DNA from 2 places in the Streptomyces sp. NPDC056169 genome. Region 2 is predicted to be linked to the other one. Evidence: riboswitches for the same ligand, from Rfam matches in the RefSeq annotation. Region 2 holds a riboswitch; the other holds the start of a gene.

The links. Region 2 has a riboswitch for ZMP and ZTP ahead of ACFC0G_RS24400 (bifunctional 5,10-methylenetetrahydrofolate dehydrogenase/5,10-methenyltetrahydrofolate cyclohydrolase). Riboswitches for the same ligand answer to the same signal wherever they lie in the genome.
Region 1: another riboswitch for ZMP and ZTP. It lies ahead of ACFC0G_RS16340 (phosphoribosylaminoimidazolecarboxamide formyltransferase); the one in region 2 lies ahead of ACFC0G_RS24400 (bifunctional 5,10-methylenetetrahydrofolate dehydrogenase/5,10-methenyltetrahydrofolate cyclohydrolase).

Annotation. Positions count from the first base shown of each region.
Region 1 is NZ_JBHJUO010000009.1:75,569-83,105, forward strand. It holds gene ACFC0G_RS16320 (VanW family protein) at 1-269, shown strand, start outside; gene ACFC0G_RS16325 (serine hydrolase domain-containing protein) at 388-1,419, shown strand; gene ACFC0G_RS16330 (GNAT family N-acetyltransferase) at 1,554-2,246, shown strand; gene ACFC0G_RS16335 (glyceraldehyde-3-phosphate dehydrogenase) at 2,274-3,719, shown strand; ZMP/ZTP riboswitch at 3,811-3,905, shown strand; gene ACFC0G_RS16340 (phosphoribosylaminoimidazolecarboxamide formyltransferase) at 3,940-5,097, shown strand; gene ACFC0G_RS16345 (glycosyl hydrolase family 8) at 5,153-6,841, opposite strand; gene ACFC0G_RS16350 (S8 family peptidase) at 6,963-7,537, opposite strand, start outside.
Region 2 is NZ_JBHJUO010000014.1:207,764-215,300, forward strand. It holds gene ACFC0G_RS24390 (helix-turn-helix domain-containing protein) at 1-495, shown strand, start outside; gene ACFC0G_RS24395 (hypothetical protein) at 511-1,506, opposite strand; gene ACFC0G_RS24400 (bifunctional 5,10-methylenetetrahydrofolate dehydrogenase/5,10-methenyltetrahydrofolate cyclohydrolase) at 1,688-2,542, opposite strand; ZMP/ZTP riboswitch at 2,570-2,678, opposite strand; gene ACFC0G_RS24405 (GAF domain-containing protein) at 2,821-4,065, shown strand; gene ACFC0G_RS24410 (aldehyde dehydrogenase family protein) at 4,110-5,633, shown strand; gene ACFC0G_RS24415 (response regulator transcription factor) at 6,002-6,667, opposite strand; gene ACFC0G_RS24420 (sensor histidine kinase) at 6,704-7,537, opposite strand, start outside.

The DNA.
Region 1 (7,537 bases), on a different contig from region 2:
ACATCAAGGCCGGCGCGACGGACTCCTCGGTCACCGTGAGCTTCCTCGGGACGAAGAAGTACGACTCCGTGGAGGCGGTGGCCGGCCCGCGCACCAACCTCACGGAGCCCGCGAAGCGCGAGGGCACCGGCGAGGCCTGCATGCCGCAGGAGCCCCTCGAGGGCTTCGACATCTCGGTGGACCGGGTCTTCAAGAACGACGGCGTCGAGGTGAAGCGCGAGGCCTTCAAGACCCACTACACCCCGCGTGACGAGGTCACCTGCAAGTGAACTCCTGGGACAGGAGCTGACGGAAGGGTGTCTTCCCCACCTGCCCGGGCATGACTCCGGAGCGCGGCCCGTCGACCCCCCGGGGACGGGGGCGCACCGACCCCGCCGGAGGCACGCCTTGGCCCAGCGCAGCGACCCCTTCGAACGGCTCCTCGACGACGGTGTGCGCGCGGGCGTGTACCCCGGGGCGGTGTGGGCCGTGGGCGACGCCCGGACGACCCTCTCCGAGGGGGCCGTCGGCGTGCTCGATCCCGCGCGGCCCGGCGAGCCGACGCTCCCGGACACGCTCTTCGACGTCGCGAGCCTGACCAAGATCCTCGCGGCCTGGGCCGTGGTCGGCACCCTCGTCGACGCGGGGAAGCTGGACCCGGGCGCGCCGCTCGGCTCGTACTGGCCGGAGGCCACGGGGCGGCCCCTCGCCGGCGTCACGGCCCTGAACCTCCTCACCCACACCGCCGGGCTGCCGCTGCGCGCCAATCTGCGGCCCCTGTACGGCTCCGACCCGCAGGACGTCCGGGACGGGGTCCTCGCCGAGCCCCTGCGGCACCGGCCCGGGGAGGCCGTCGCGTACACCGACCGGGCGGCGCTGCTCCTCGGCTACCTCGCCGAGCACCTCACGCGCCTGCCGCTGACCCGGCTCGCCCAGGACCGGGTCTGGACGCCGCTCGGCATGACGGAGACCCGGTACGGACCGCTGCCCGCCGCACTCGGGGAGCGCTGCGCTCCCACCGAGTACGACGAGGAGAGCGGCGCGCCCCTGCGGGGGACCGTGCACGACTTCTCGGCCCGGCTGCTCGGCGGCGCCTGCGGGATCGCCGGGGTCTTCACCACCGCCGGCGACGTCGGCCGGTTCCTGCGGCACCTCCTCGTCCCGGTGCCCGGGACCTTCTCCGCCGAGTGGACGGCGGCCTCGCTGCGCGTCCGCACCGGCGCGCTCACCCCGCCGCGCGGCCTCTTCTGGCACCCGGCGCCCGGCACGGACCCGGCGGACGACGTCTGGGCGCACTTCGGCTTCACCGGCACGGGCCTGTGGGTCTCGCCCGCACGGGGCCGCTGGGCGGTCCTCCTCACGAACCGGCTGTACTTCACCCGGGACCCCGGCCCGCTGGCCCGCGTCCGTGACGCCTTCCGCACACGCGCACTCCCCTGAGCTGCCCCCGATCGGCCCCGATCGGCCTCCCGCTCAGCCCCTGAAACAGGGATGCCCCCACGGCCGGAGTCTGCGATTCTGCTCGCCGCTGGGTGATGTTCGACGAACTCGACACGTACACGGGGTGCGGATCCATGGGTTTCACGCTGGAAGGGCCGGTTCTGGAGGGCGCGTTCGTGCGCCTGGAGCCGCTGGGGCACCAGCACGCCGCCGGTCTGGCCGAGGCCGCCGGGGAGAGCCGGGACTCGTACGGCTTCACCTGGGTGCCCGGGCCGGAGGAGACGGCGGCGTACATCGAGACGCAGCTCGGCCGCGCCGCCGAGGGCAGCCTCGCCCCGTACGCGCAGGTGGACGTGGCGAGCGGCCGGGTGGTCGGCGCCACCTCGTTCTGGGATCCGCGTTTCTGGCCGTCCGGTGACCGCCTCTGCGCGATCGAGATCGGCTTCACCTGGCTCGCGGCCTCCGCCCAGGGGACGGGCGTGAACGCCGAGGCCAAGTACCTGCTCTTCCGGCACGCCTTCGAGAGCTGGGGCGTGGGCCGGGTCGACCTCAAGACGGACGCGCGCAACGCCCGCTCCCGGGCGGCGATCGAGCGGGTGGGCGCCGCCTTCGAGGGCGTTCTGCGGAGCTCGGCCCCGTCCCGGGTCCCGGGCGAGGAGGACCGCCTCCGCGACTCCGCCGTCTACTCGATCGTGGCCGAGGAGTGGCCCGAGCGCCGGGCGGCTCTGGAGGAGCGGCTGGCGCGGGTCCGCGAGCGGCGAACGGGGGCGGAGCGTGGGATGCGCCACCCCTCTGAAGCACCGCACAGACCTGGGGTTACCATATGAGCGCCGCCTAGCTCGAAAGATAAACTTGTGACTGTCAATGACGACTCGTTCACCAGCTGGAAGAACCGCGAGGAGATCGCGGAGTCGATGATCCCGATCATCGGGAAGCTGCACCGGGAGCAGGACGTCACCGTCCTGGTCCACAGCCGCTCCCTGGTGAACAAGTCGGTGGTCAGCATCCTCAAGACCCACCGCTTCGCCCGGCAGATCGACGGCGAGGAGCTCTCGGTCACCGAGACGCTCCCGTTCCTCCAGACGCTCACGACCCTCGACCTGGGCCCGTGCCAGATCGACATCGGCGTGCTGGCCGCGGACTACAAGACCGACGACCGCGGTATGACCGTGGCCGAGTTCACCGCACAGGCCGTCGCCGGCGCCATCGGCGAGAACAAGATCGAGCGCCGTGACGGACGCGACGTCGTCCTCTACGGCTTCGGCCGCATCGGCCGCCTCGTCGCCCGCCTCCTCATCGAGAAGGCCGGCTCCGGCAACGGTCTGCGCCTGCGGGCCATCGTCGTCCGCGGCGGCGGCGACCAGGATCTCGTGAAGCGCGCCTCGCTGCTGCGCCGCGACTCGATCCACGGCCAGTTCCAGGGCACGATCACGGTCGACGAGGCGAACAGCACGATCGTCGCCAACGGCAACACGATCAAGGTGATCTACGCCAACGACCCCTCCGAGGTCGACTACACGGCGTACGGCATCGAGAACGCCATCCTCATCGACAACACCGGCAAGTGGCGCGACCGCGAGGGCCTCTCCAAGCACCTGCGCCCCGGCATCGACAAGGTCGTCCTGACCGCGCCCGGCAAGGGCGACGTGCCCAACATCGTCCACGGTGTGAACCACGAGACGGTCAAGCCGGACGAGAAGATCCTGTCCTGCGCGTCCTGCACGACCAACGCGATCGTCCCGCCGCTGAAGGCGATGGACGACGAGTACGGCGTGCTCCGCGGCCACGTCGAGACGGTCCACTCGTTCACGAACGACCAGAACCTGCTCGACAACTACCACAAGGCCGACCGTCGCGGCCGCTCGGCGCCGCTGAACATGGTGATCACCGAGACCGGTGCCGCCTCGGCCGTCGCCAAGGCGCTGCCGGACCTCAAGGCCCCGATCACCGGCAGCTCCATCCGCGTGCCCGTGCCGGACGTCTCGATCGCCATCCTGAGCCTGCGCCTGGGCCGCGAGACCACCCGCGAAGAGGTCCTGGAGTACCTCCGCGACGTCTCGCTGCACTCGCCGCTCAAGCGTCAGATCGACTTCACCACGGCCCCCGACGCCGTCTCGATGGACTTCGTCGGCTCGCGCCACGCGTCGATCGTCGACGCCGGCGCGACCAAGGTCGACGGCGACAACGCGATCCTCTACCTGTGGTACGACAACGAGTTCGGCTACTCGTGCCAGGTCATCCGGGTCGTCCAGCACGTCTCCGGCGTGGAGTACCCGACCTTCCCGGTCCCGGCGGTCTGATCCCCCGGAGTCCGAACGCACGGCCGCGCGCCGCACGTCTCCCGTACGGGGAGTGGTGCGGCGCGCCGCGTTTCCGCCGTACGGGTAGCATCGTGCCCGCCGCGACTGGCGAAGGTGGATCACCACCGGGGAGCGGCAGTTCGGCCTGTTCTTCCCGCGTGCGCGTCGACCGCCTGGGCGCCTGCGTCAGTGATGTCCCGCTGACCCAGGAGGTCTTGAGATGGAACTGCGTTACGGCATCAATCCCCAGCAGTTGGTGGCGACCACCACGCCGGTGGAGCCCGGGAGCCGGCCGGTCCGGGTGGTGAACGGCAGCCCGTCCTACATCAACCTCCTTGACGCGCTGAACAGTTGGCAGCTCGTACGGGACGCGAGCCGCGCCCTGGGACGGCCGGCCGCCGCGTCCTTCAAGCACGTCTCCCCGGCCGGCGCGGCGCTGGCAGGTCCGGTCGACGAGGTGACGGCCGAGGTGTACGGCGTGGACCGCGACCGCGTCGGCGCGCTCACCAGCGCCTATCTGCGGGCCCGTGACGCCGATCCGAAGTCCTCGTACGGCGACTTCGCCGCCGTCTCGCACCCGGTCGACACCGAACTCGCCGAGGTGCTGACCCGGGTGGTCTGCGACGGTGTCATCGCCCCCGGCTACGCCCCCGGCACCGTCGAGACGCTCAGCCGGAAGAAGAGCGGCCGCTTCCTGGTGATGGAGGCCGACGAGGCCTTCACCCCGCCGGGCCAGGAGGCCCGGGAGGTGTTCGGCATGCGGCTGACCCAGCAGCGCGACGACGTGCCGCTCTCCCCCGCCCTCCTGGACGACGTCGTCTGCGGTGACCTCACCGCCCAAGCCGCGGAGGACCTGCTGCTCGGACTCGCGGTGCTGCGCTACACCCAGTCCAACTCGGTCTGTTACGTACGCGACGGGGTCACGCTCGGGATCGGCGCCGGGCAGCAGTCCCGGGTGGACTGCACCCGGCTGGCGGGCGCGAAGACCGACACGTGGTGGCTGCGCCGCCACCCCGCCGTCCGCGCGCTCGCCTTCCGGCCGGGCGTCCGCCGGCAGGACCGGATCAACTGGCGGATCCGGTACGTCGAGGGCGACCTCACCCCGGACGAGCGCGCGCGCCTGTCCGAGGTCCTGTCCGTGCCCGCCCCCGACCTGACCGACCGCCGGCGCGCCGAGTGGCTCGCGGAGCTGACCGGGGTGGCGTTCGCCTCGGACGGCGCGCTGCCCTTCCGCGACAACGTCGACCACGCGCACCGGCACGGTGTCGGCTTCATCGCCGAACCCGGCGGGTCGATCCGCTCCGCCGACGTGGAGGACGCCTGCCGCGAGCACGGCATCACACTCGCCCGCACCGGACTGCGGCTCTTCCACCACTGATCTGCACGGCGCGCCCTACCGGCCTACGGGCCTGCCGACCTACGGGCCTACGGGCCTACGGGACCCAGTGGTTCCCCGAGGCCGTGATCATGACCTGGAGCTGGATGCTGGCCGAGAAGTAGCTGCTCGTGTCGACCGGCGTGGTCAGCATCTTGTTCCAGAGGGCGTCCAGCCAGGCCTGGCTGCCCGGGTCGGTCATGGCCGCGACGGCGAACGGCGCGAAGAAGGCGGCCTCGCTGCCCGCCGAGATCTGGGTGCCGTTGAGCTTGTAGCCGATGGCGATCTTGTTCGGGTCGCCGCCGGTCTTCGTCTTGATCCAGCTGTTGACCTTCCGCGCGGCGGCGAGCGAGGCCGCGTCCCCGCTGGTCACCGCGTCGTCCGCGATGCGCCACGGGGTACGACACGCGTTCCACCAGTACGCGCCGTCGTTCGGGTCCTCCAGGACCTGGCCGGGGGCGGGCTTGGGCGTGGTGTTCGTGTCGACGACGAAGTCGGGCAGTAGGCCGGTGCCGGAGGCGTACGTCGACTGGAGCCGCGTGATCTGGGTCTGGTGCGCGCTGCGCACGGCGTCCCAGGTCGTGTCGCCGGAGGCCGTACGGAAGGCGCGGAAGTGGTCGACCATCCAGTCCGAGGTGCGGGAGATGTAGTAGTACTGGTCGCCCGAGCTGCTCCAGTCGCCCAGCTTCAGGAGCTTGGTCGTCGCGTTGACCTCGTCCTTCTTGATCGCGGCGATGTGCTTGAGCGCGAGGTCCTTGTAGTTGTACGTGCCGGCGCTGCCCCACTGCTTGTCGGCGAGGAGCAGTCCGTAGGCCACGTCCATGTCGCCGTCGGTGGCGCCGTCGCCGCCGTTGACGCTCTTGCAGGCGACGTCCTGTTCGGCCGCGAGGAGGTTCGGGTTGACCGAGGACGGGTGGTCGATCTTCCACTTCACGAGACCGTCGAAGATCTTCTTCGCGTCGGGGTCGGCGCCGGCCATGGTCGCGGTGACGACCATGCCGTATCCCTGGGCCTCGGCGACGTACGGGTGGTCGGCGTCGGGCGAGATGATCTGGTACCAGCCGTTGCCGCAGTTCTGCCGGACGAAGGCGGCCTTCCACTTGTTGTAGTACTCGACGACCTTCTGGTCGATCGCGGCCTGGGTGCCGGAGGGCTTCAGCGTGCCGGCGGCGTAGGGCTTGAGGTGGCTGCCGAAGGGGACGGCCGGCCCGCCGGGGACGCCGCCGCCGCTCGGGGCGCCGTAGACCTCGAACTCCCAGAGGGAGTAGCCGTACGACGTGCCGCGTGCGGTCCCCTGCATGCGCACGTACCGGCCGCTGCCGGAGACCGTGAGGTCGTCGACGGCTCCGTCGCCGGTCGTGGTCGTGTAGACGTCGGTCCAGGTCGACCCGTCGGCCGAGGTCTGGATCCGGTACGCCTTGCCGTAGGCGGCCTCCCAGTTGAGCTTCACCCGGGAGACGGTGTGCGTCGCGCCGAGGTCGATGCGGACCCACTGCGGGTCGACGCCTTCCACGCTGGCCCAGCGGGTGGTGGTGCTGCCGTCCGCGGCCAGGCCGGGCTCGAACCCGGATCCCTCGACGGACGAGGCCGTCACCGGCTTTCCGACGGAGACCAGGCTGTCGGCGGCGGCCGCCCGTTCCTGTGCGCGGGGCTGGGTCTGTGGTTGTGCCAGTGCCTGCGGCACCGATGTCAGGGGCAGCACCAGCAGTCCGGCGAGCCCGAGAAGCGAGACGCTTCGTCGACGCATGACAACTCCCTTTCCTTCATGGCTCATTCATCCAATGGTTAGGAAGTTTTCCTAACCATTGAGCCGCGAGGGTAGAGAGGGTCGGGGGCCCGCGCAAGACCCCCGACCGTTCACATGCGGGTTACGGGACGATCCGCAGGAGGCGGTTGGGCGAGCCGCTGCCCGGGCTGGTCACCTTGTTCGGGGTCGCGCCGTTCACCAGAGCCGTCGCGACCTGCGCCGGAGTGGCGGAGGGGTGCCCCGCGAGGTAGACGGCGGCGGCGCCCGCGACGTGCGGGGTGGCCATGGAGGTGCCCGAGATCGTGTTGGTGGCGGTGTCGCTCGTGTTCCAGCCCGCGGTGATCGACACGCCGGGGGCGAAGAGGTCGAGCACCGAGCCGTAGTTGGACCAGCTCGCCTTGGCGTCCGTGTTGCTCGTGGCGCCGACGGTGATGGCGGCCGCGACGCGGGCGGGCGACGAGGAGGACGCGTTGACACCGGAGTTGCCCGCGGCGACGGCGTAGGTGACGCCGTCCGCGATGGAGTTCTTCACCGCGTTGTCGAGGGCGGTGGAGGCGCCGCCGCCGAGCGAGAGGTTGGCGACGGCCGGGGCCCCCGCCGTGTGGTGGGAGGTGACCCAGTCGATGCCCGCGATGACGCCGGCGGTGGTGCCGGATCCGGCGTTGTCGAGCACGCGGACGGCGACGATCTTCGCGG
Region 2 (7,537 bases):
CCGAGCGGGCGGGTGCTCGCGGCGGTGGTCGGTGAGCTGGCCGAACGGGCGCACGGTTTCGGCCCGTTGGCCCGCCGGGAGATGGGCGAGCACGTCTCGGCGATCCTGCGGACGCTGCTGCGCGAGGCGGGCGGCTCCGGGGCGGCGGTCGGCGGCGGGGCGGCGGGGGCGCTGGACCGGGTCCTCGCGTACATCGACGACCGGCTGGCGGAGGACCTGTCACCGGGGACGATCGCGGCGGCGCACCACATCTCCGTACGCCATCTGCACGCGCTCTTCAGGGAGTCGGGAGTGACGGTGAGCGACCACGTGCGGCGCCGCCGACTGGAACGGATACGGCAGGACCTCGTCGATCCGGCGCTGGCCCACCTCCCCGCGTACGTCCTCGCGGCCCGCAGGGGGCTGGGCGAGGCGAGCCATTTCAGCCGGGTGTTCCGGGCGGAGTTCGGCCTGTCGCCGCGGGCGGTACGGGAGCAGGCGCACGCGCGGGCCTGATCCGCCGGAGAGGCCCTAGTGGAGAAGGCCGGTGAGCTTCCCGCCGGTGGCGGACCGGGCGGCCAGGCTGCAGGCGACGGTGTCGGAGCCGAGGAGGTAGCTGGTGCGGTAGGGGTACTGGACGAAGGTCGTCCAGCGGCTCCCCAGGGGCTGCAGGGCGGCCTTGGCGCGGAGCGGTGCGCGGCAGAGTTCCGTGGCCGCCTCGCGTACCTGCTGGTCGTCGGCGTAGGTGCCGGTCAGGCGTGGCCGGGCGACGAGTTCGGCGTCGTGCGGCGTGTCGCAGTCGCGCCGGAGGGCGGTGCCCGGCGTGGCGCGGTCGATGTCGAAGCATTCGCCGACGCGCAGGGCCTCGAAGGAGACGGGCCGGCCGGAGGGGCCCGTACCCGTGGAGGTCGTGGAAGGGGTCGGCCGGGTCGCCGTCGCCGCGGGAGCGGTGCTCGGCGTACGGGAGGGCTGCGGGGAGCCGCTCTTCCCCTGCGGGCCGGGGCCCGCGTCGGGTGCCGCGTGCGTCGGCGTGCCGGCCACGGGACCGCCCTGCGACGGCGCGACGGTCGGCGGCGTACCGGTCGACGAGGTGTCGACCCTCGGGGCAGGCGTCCTGGCGGCGTCCGCGGCGTCCTCCGTGGTGACGACCGGGGACGGTGCGGCCGGCGGGCCGCCGCCCGGCCGTCCGGCGGCAGGCCCTTCGAGGTCCTCCCCGCCGCCGACGGCCATGAAGCCGCCCACGACCAGCCCGGCCAGGACCAGGGGTACGAGCGGCACGCCGAACCAGCGGGCGCGCCGCGCGGCCGGCCCCGGGCGGGCTGCTCCGAGGCGTGCGACACGCGGCCACGCCACGGCGGTGTGCCGCTCGGCTGTGATCGACTCGGCAGTGTTCGACTCGGCCGTGTTCTGCTCGGCGGAGTCGGGCCGGGTGGCGGAGTGGGCCTGGGCGACGGCGTCGGACGCGGCTGAGGGGTGGTCAGCCGGCCGGCGGTCCGGCGATGGAGTGGCGGTCGGGTGGTACGGCACAGGCACCAGGGTTGCCTGTCGGCGGCCGTGAGGCGAGTGATCAGGGGCCGTCGAGCACGGCCTGTACGGAATCGTGACCATCGCCGACGCCCGATTGTCCGACGATCGCCGGAAAACGCCTCCCCGACCGGTCGGCGCGCCGCCGACGCGCCGCGCACGCCGACGCCACGCCGTAGGTGCCCTACAGACCGAGCTGGCGCTCCGCGCCCTCGACCGTCTGCGCGAGGAGCACGGCGATGGTCATCGGGCCGACACCACCGGGGACCGGGGTGATGAGGGAGGCGCGCTCGGCGGCGGACGCGAAGTCGACGTCGCCGATGTTGCCCGGGTTGTAGCCGGCGTCGATGACGACGGCGCCGGGCTTGATGTCCTCGCCCTTGATGAAGTTCGGCTTGCCGACGGCCGCCACCAGGATGTCGGCCTCCCTTATGACGGAGGAGAGTTCCTCGGTGCGGGAGTGGCAGTAGGTGACGGTGGCGTCGCGGCCGAGGAGGAGCAGACCGGCCGGCTTGCCGAGGATCGCGCTGCGCCCGACGACGACGGCCCGCTTGCCGCTCGGGTCGACGTCGTACGCGTCGAGGAGACGCATGATGCCGCCGGGCGTGCAGGAGACGAAGCCGGGCAGCCCGAAGCCCATGGCGGCGAAGGAGGCCATGGTGACGCCGTCGACGTCCTTCTCGGGGGCGATGGCCTCGAAGGCGGCGCGCTCGTCGATGTGCGGGCCCACCGGGTGCTGGAGGAGGATGCCGTGGACCTCGGGGTCCTCGGAGAGCGCCGTGATCGCGGCGACGAGCTCCTCGGTGGTCGTGGTGGCGGGCAGCTCGACGTGCCGGGAGCGGATTCCGGCCTTCGCGCAGCGGTTCTGCTTCATCTTCACGTACGTCACGGAGGCCGGGTCGGCGCCGACCAGGACGGTCGCGAGACAGGGCGTGACGCCGGTGCGGCGGGTGACCTCGGCGGCGCGCGCGGCGGTCTCCTCGACCGTACGGCGGGCGAGGGCGGTGCCGTCCATGAGGGTGGCGGTGCTGGTGGACATGGCAACTCCTGGGCGTCGTGTCTGACGGTGGTTCGCCCAGGCGCACGGCATCGGCACGGTCGCACCGCTCGGGTGCGCTCCGTCCGGGCCGCTCCCCGGTGGTGATCCACCTCAAGCGCCAGTCACGGCCCGGGGCCCACTCTACGTGCTCCTTGCGGAATGCCGGGGGCCGGTCCCGGACAGGGCGCATATGCCGTGCTGCCCAGGCGCTTGTCGGCGGCCCGCCCGCGCACGACGATGAGCCGGACGTGCGGAGCGACCTCGACGGGGAGGCCGAGTTGAGCGATGCGTGGGTGGCCGGGGCGGCGGATCCGGGTACCGGGAGGACGCCCGGCCCGGTGCGGGCGGTGGTCGCCGCCTCGTGGCGGCGTTCCGTGCGGGCGCGGGTCAGTCAGGAGGGCGCGGCGCGGGTCGAGCTGGACGAGGACGACCTGGCCGCGCACCGGGACGGCCACCCCCTGTCGGCGGCGATGCCGGTGATCCGGGAGCTGATGGGGACGTACGCGACGGACGGGGAGCATCTGCTCGCGGTCTGCGACGCCGCCGGGCGGATGCTCTGGGTGGAGGGCCATCCGGGCACGCTGCGCAAGGCCCGGGCGATGAACTTCGTGGCCGGGGCCCGCTGGTCGGAGTCGGCGGCCGGGACGAACGCGCCGGGGACCGCGATCGCCGTCGACCGGCCCGTGCAGGTCGTCGCCGCCGAGCACTTCCGACGGCCGGTACGGGCCTGGACGTGCGCGGCCGCTCCCGTGCACGACCCGCTGTCCGGCCGGGTGATCGGCGCGGTGGACATCACGGGCGGGGACCGGCTCGCGCATCCGCACAGCCTCGGCTTCGTCCAGGCGGTGGCGCGGGCGGCCGAGTCCCAGCTGGCCCTGCTCGGCCCGCCCGTGCGGCCGGACGGGCTCCGGCTCGCCGCGCTCGGCCGGGACGAGGCGGTGCTCTCGGTGGCCGGGCGGCCCGTCCGCCTGTCCCGCCGGCACAGCGAGATCCTGGTCCTCCTCGCGCACCGCCCGGACGGGCTGGGCGGAGACGAACTCCTGACGCTGCTGTACGAGGACGAGTCCGTCACCCCGGTGACCCTGCGGGCGGAGCTGTCCCGGCTCCGCGCACTCCTCGGCCCCGACGTGCTGCGCTCGCGCCCGTACCGGCTGGCGGGCGTGGTCGACGCGGACTTCACGACGGTCGACCGGCGGCTGGCCTCCGGGGCCGTCTCGGCGGCGGCCGGCGAGTACGCGGGCCCGCTGCTCCCGGCCTCGCTCGCCCCCGGGGTCGTACGGCTGCGGGAGCGGCTCGCGGACCGGCTGCGGGCGGCGCTGGTCGACCGGGGTGATCCGGGGCTGCTCGCCGACTGGGCGTACAGCGCGTGGGGCGAGGAGGACGTGGTGATCTGGCGGGCCCTGTGCACGGCCGCACCGGCCCCCCAGCTCCCTCCCGTACAAGCCCGGCTCGACTCCCTGGAGGCGGAACTGACCGCGGGTGCAACGGGATTGCAACGTACCGGCGCGCAGACTCGGCGATGAGCGCCGGTCAGGGACGGCCGGCGCGCCCGAGGGAGGCCATGCCCATGACCCGTTACGCCGCACCCGGTACCGAGGGCGCGCTCATGTCGTACGCGCACCGCTACGACCACTGGATCGGCGGTGCGTACGTCGCCCCGGCGCGCGGTCGCTACTTCGAGAACCCGAGCCCGGTCGACGGCCGTGCCTTCACCGAGATCGCGCGCGGCACGGCCGAGGACGTGGAGCGCGCCCTGGACGCGGCGCACGCGGCGGCTCCGGGGTGGGGCCGGACGGCGCCGGCGGAGCGCGCGACGCTCCTGCTGCGGATCGCGGACCGCATGGAGAGCAACCTGGAGGCGCTGGCGGTCGCCGAGAGCTGGGACAACGGCAAGCCGGTCCGGGAGACCCTCGCCGCCGACATCCCGCTCGCCATCGACCACTTCCGCTACTTCGCGGGGGCGCTGCGGGCCCAGGAGGGCTCGCTGAGCGAGATCGACGACGACACCGTCGCGTACCACTTCCACGAGCCGCTGGGCGTCGTCGCGCAGATCATCCCGTGGAACTTCCCCATCCTGATGGCGGTCTGGAAGCTGGCGCCGGCGCTGGCCGCCGGCAACGCGGTGATCCTGAAGCCCGCCGAACAGACCCCGGCCTCCGTGCACTTCTGGCTGAGCCTGGTCGCGGACCTGCTGCCGCCGGGCGTCCTGAACATCGTCAACGGCTTCGGCGAGGAGGCCGGAAAGCCGCTCGCGTCCTCGCCGCGCGTGGCGAAGATCGCCTTCACGGGCGAGACGTCGACGGGCCGCCTGATCATGGGGTACGCCGCGGAGAACCTCAAGCCGGTCACCCTCGAACTCGGCGGCAAGTCCCCGAACATCTTCTTCGACGACGTGTGGGCGGCGGACGACGACTTCCGCGACAAGGCCCTCGAAGGCTTCACGATGTTCGCCCTGAACCAGGGCGAGGTCTGCACGTGCCCGTCGCGGGCGCTCGTGCAGCGCGGCCACTACAGCGAGTTCCTGGAAGCGGCGATCGCCCGCACGGAACAGATCGTCCCGGGCCACCCCCTGGACACGTCGACGATGATCGGCGCCCAGGCCTCGGCCGAGCAGCTCCGGAAGATCCTCGCGTACCTGGAGATCGGCCAGCAGGAGGGCGCGAAGATCCTGACGGGCGGTCAAGCGGTCTCGTACGAGGGCGACTTGGCGGGCGGCTACTACGTCCAGCCGACGATCTTCGAGGGCGACAACCGCATGCGGGTCTTCCAGGAGGAGATCTTCGGCCCGGTGGTGGCGGTGACGTCCTTCACCGACTTCGACGACGCGATCCGCACGGCCAACGACACGCTCTACGGCCTCGGCGCGGGCGTCTGGACCCGCGACACGAACACGGCCTACCGCGCCGGCCGCGCGATCCAGGCGGGCCGGGTCTGGACGAACTGCTACCACGCGTACCCGGCCCACGCGGCCTTCGGCGGCTACAAGCAGTCGGGCATCGGCCGCGAGACCCACCGCATGATGCTCGACCACTACCAGCAGACGAAGAACCTGCTGGTGAGCTACTCCCCGAAGAAGCTCGGCTTCTTCTAGCGGCACGAAAAGAGGCGCCTGACCTCGGCTTTTGCCCGTCAGGCGCCTCTCGTTCGCCTTGCCGAGAAAGGGGTCTCGTTTGCGCCGAAACTCCCAGTTCATCCCACCGGTATCCCGCTCCTGACCAGCTCTTCCGGACCAGTCACGGACCCCCCAGACGCCTCGCCCCGGCTGACGCGGCCCCACTCCTCCATGGACTGCTCGATCCGGTCACGGCCGACCGGGACGCTTCAACAAGATCGTGTTACGAGCTCGTAGGGAACAGGATTCTGGGGCCGACACGTGTTGAGAGCGCTCCCAAAACCTGCGGCACCGACGCAAGGCTCACGGAGCTGTGGGCGCTGCTGGACGGTGCCCGGGGCCAATCCTCAATTGTATTCGAACCAGGCCAGAATGGCCTTGACGCGCCGATTGTCCTCGTCGGGAGGCATGCCGAGCTTCACGAAAACGTTCGCCACATGCTTACTCACGGCAGCGCCGGAAAGAAACAGCTCCGTCGCGATTTCTGCGTTGGAGTGCCCTTCGGCCATGTGGGCGAGCACTTCCCTTTCCCGAGCGGTGAGCCGGGCAAGCGGCCCCTGCGGCGAGTCCGCGCGGGTGACGTGGCGAACAACCTCGGGGTCGATCACGACGCCACCTGCGGAGACCGTCTCGACAGCTCGCAGAAAGTCGGCGACTCTGCCCACTTTCTCCTTGAGCAGGTATCCGACGGCTCCGTCGGCACCCGGGCCGTTCAGAAGCTCCCTCACATAGGGGCCCGTGACGTAGGCGGAGAGAACCAACACCGGCAGGTCCCGGTGACGGGAGCGCAGATCGATCGCGGCACGCAGTCCGTCGTCGGTGTTTTTGGGGGGCATGCGGACATCCGTGATCACCATGTTCGGGGCGGCTCCGGCATGCACCAGCTCGTCGACTGCGGCAACCAGTTCGTCGGCGTCCTCGCATTCGCGGATGACATCATGAGCGTGGGAGGTCAAGATTTCCCGGATTCCGGCCCTTATCAGCACGCTGTCATCTGCCAGAACAATTCTCATGAACCCCCTCCCCGGGGAGCGTCCTGCTTCAATTTATCACCATGGGGGTTGGCTGGGAGCGGACGCCACAACCAGCGTCCCGCCACCCGGTGGGCTGAGAATTTCGAGATTCCCGCCGACGCTTCGCATTCGCTCGCGCAGTCCGGCGAGCCCGGAGCCCGTGTCGATTCTCGCACCGCCGACACCATCGTCGTGCACACGCACGTGTACGCCTGTCGTGGCGCATCGTAGGTCGATCCGAGCGTTTCCCACACCTGCGTGTTTCGAGATGTTCGTCAGGGCTTCGGACACCGTGAAGTATACGGCGGTCGCAGTCGGCGACGAAAGCTGGGCGTCATCGCCGGTGCTGGTCAGTTCGACCCGCAAAGGTGATCGTGCGGCCAGCTCTCGGACGGCGGCGATGAGACCGAGGTCGCTCAGTTCACGGGGATGGATGTCGCGCACCGTGTCCCTCAGCCGTTCGAGTGCGCGCTCCGCGTGAGCCTGGGCCTGCCGTGCCAGTCGCACGATTCGTTCCTGGTCGGCGGCTGCGGCCGTGGCCGTGGCTTCCAGCATCCCGAGACGCATGACGACGGCCACGAGTTCCTGTTGGGCGCCGTCGTGCAGATCGCGTTCGATGCGTTGTCGCTCGAATTCGAAGGCCGCTGTCAGCGAAGCCCGACTGGTCCGGAGCTCCTCCAGTTTCGCGAGCAGATCCGGGTCCCGGTTTCTGGAGAAGGCACGCAGGAGAAAGTCGCGAAGAAATGATGTGCCGGTCAGTACGGTAGTGGTGACCGCGCCGAGAACGATGCCTGCGGGCATCGCCAGGAGGGTTTCCCCAACGGATTCAGGGGTGAATGGACCGACCTGCGCAGCGATACCGAAGAGCCA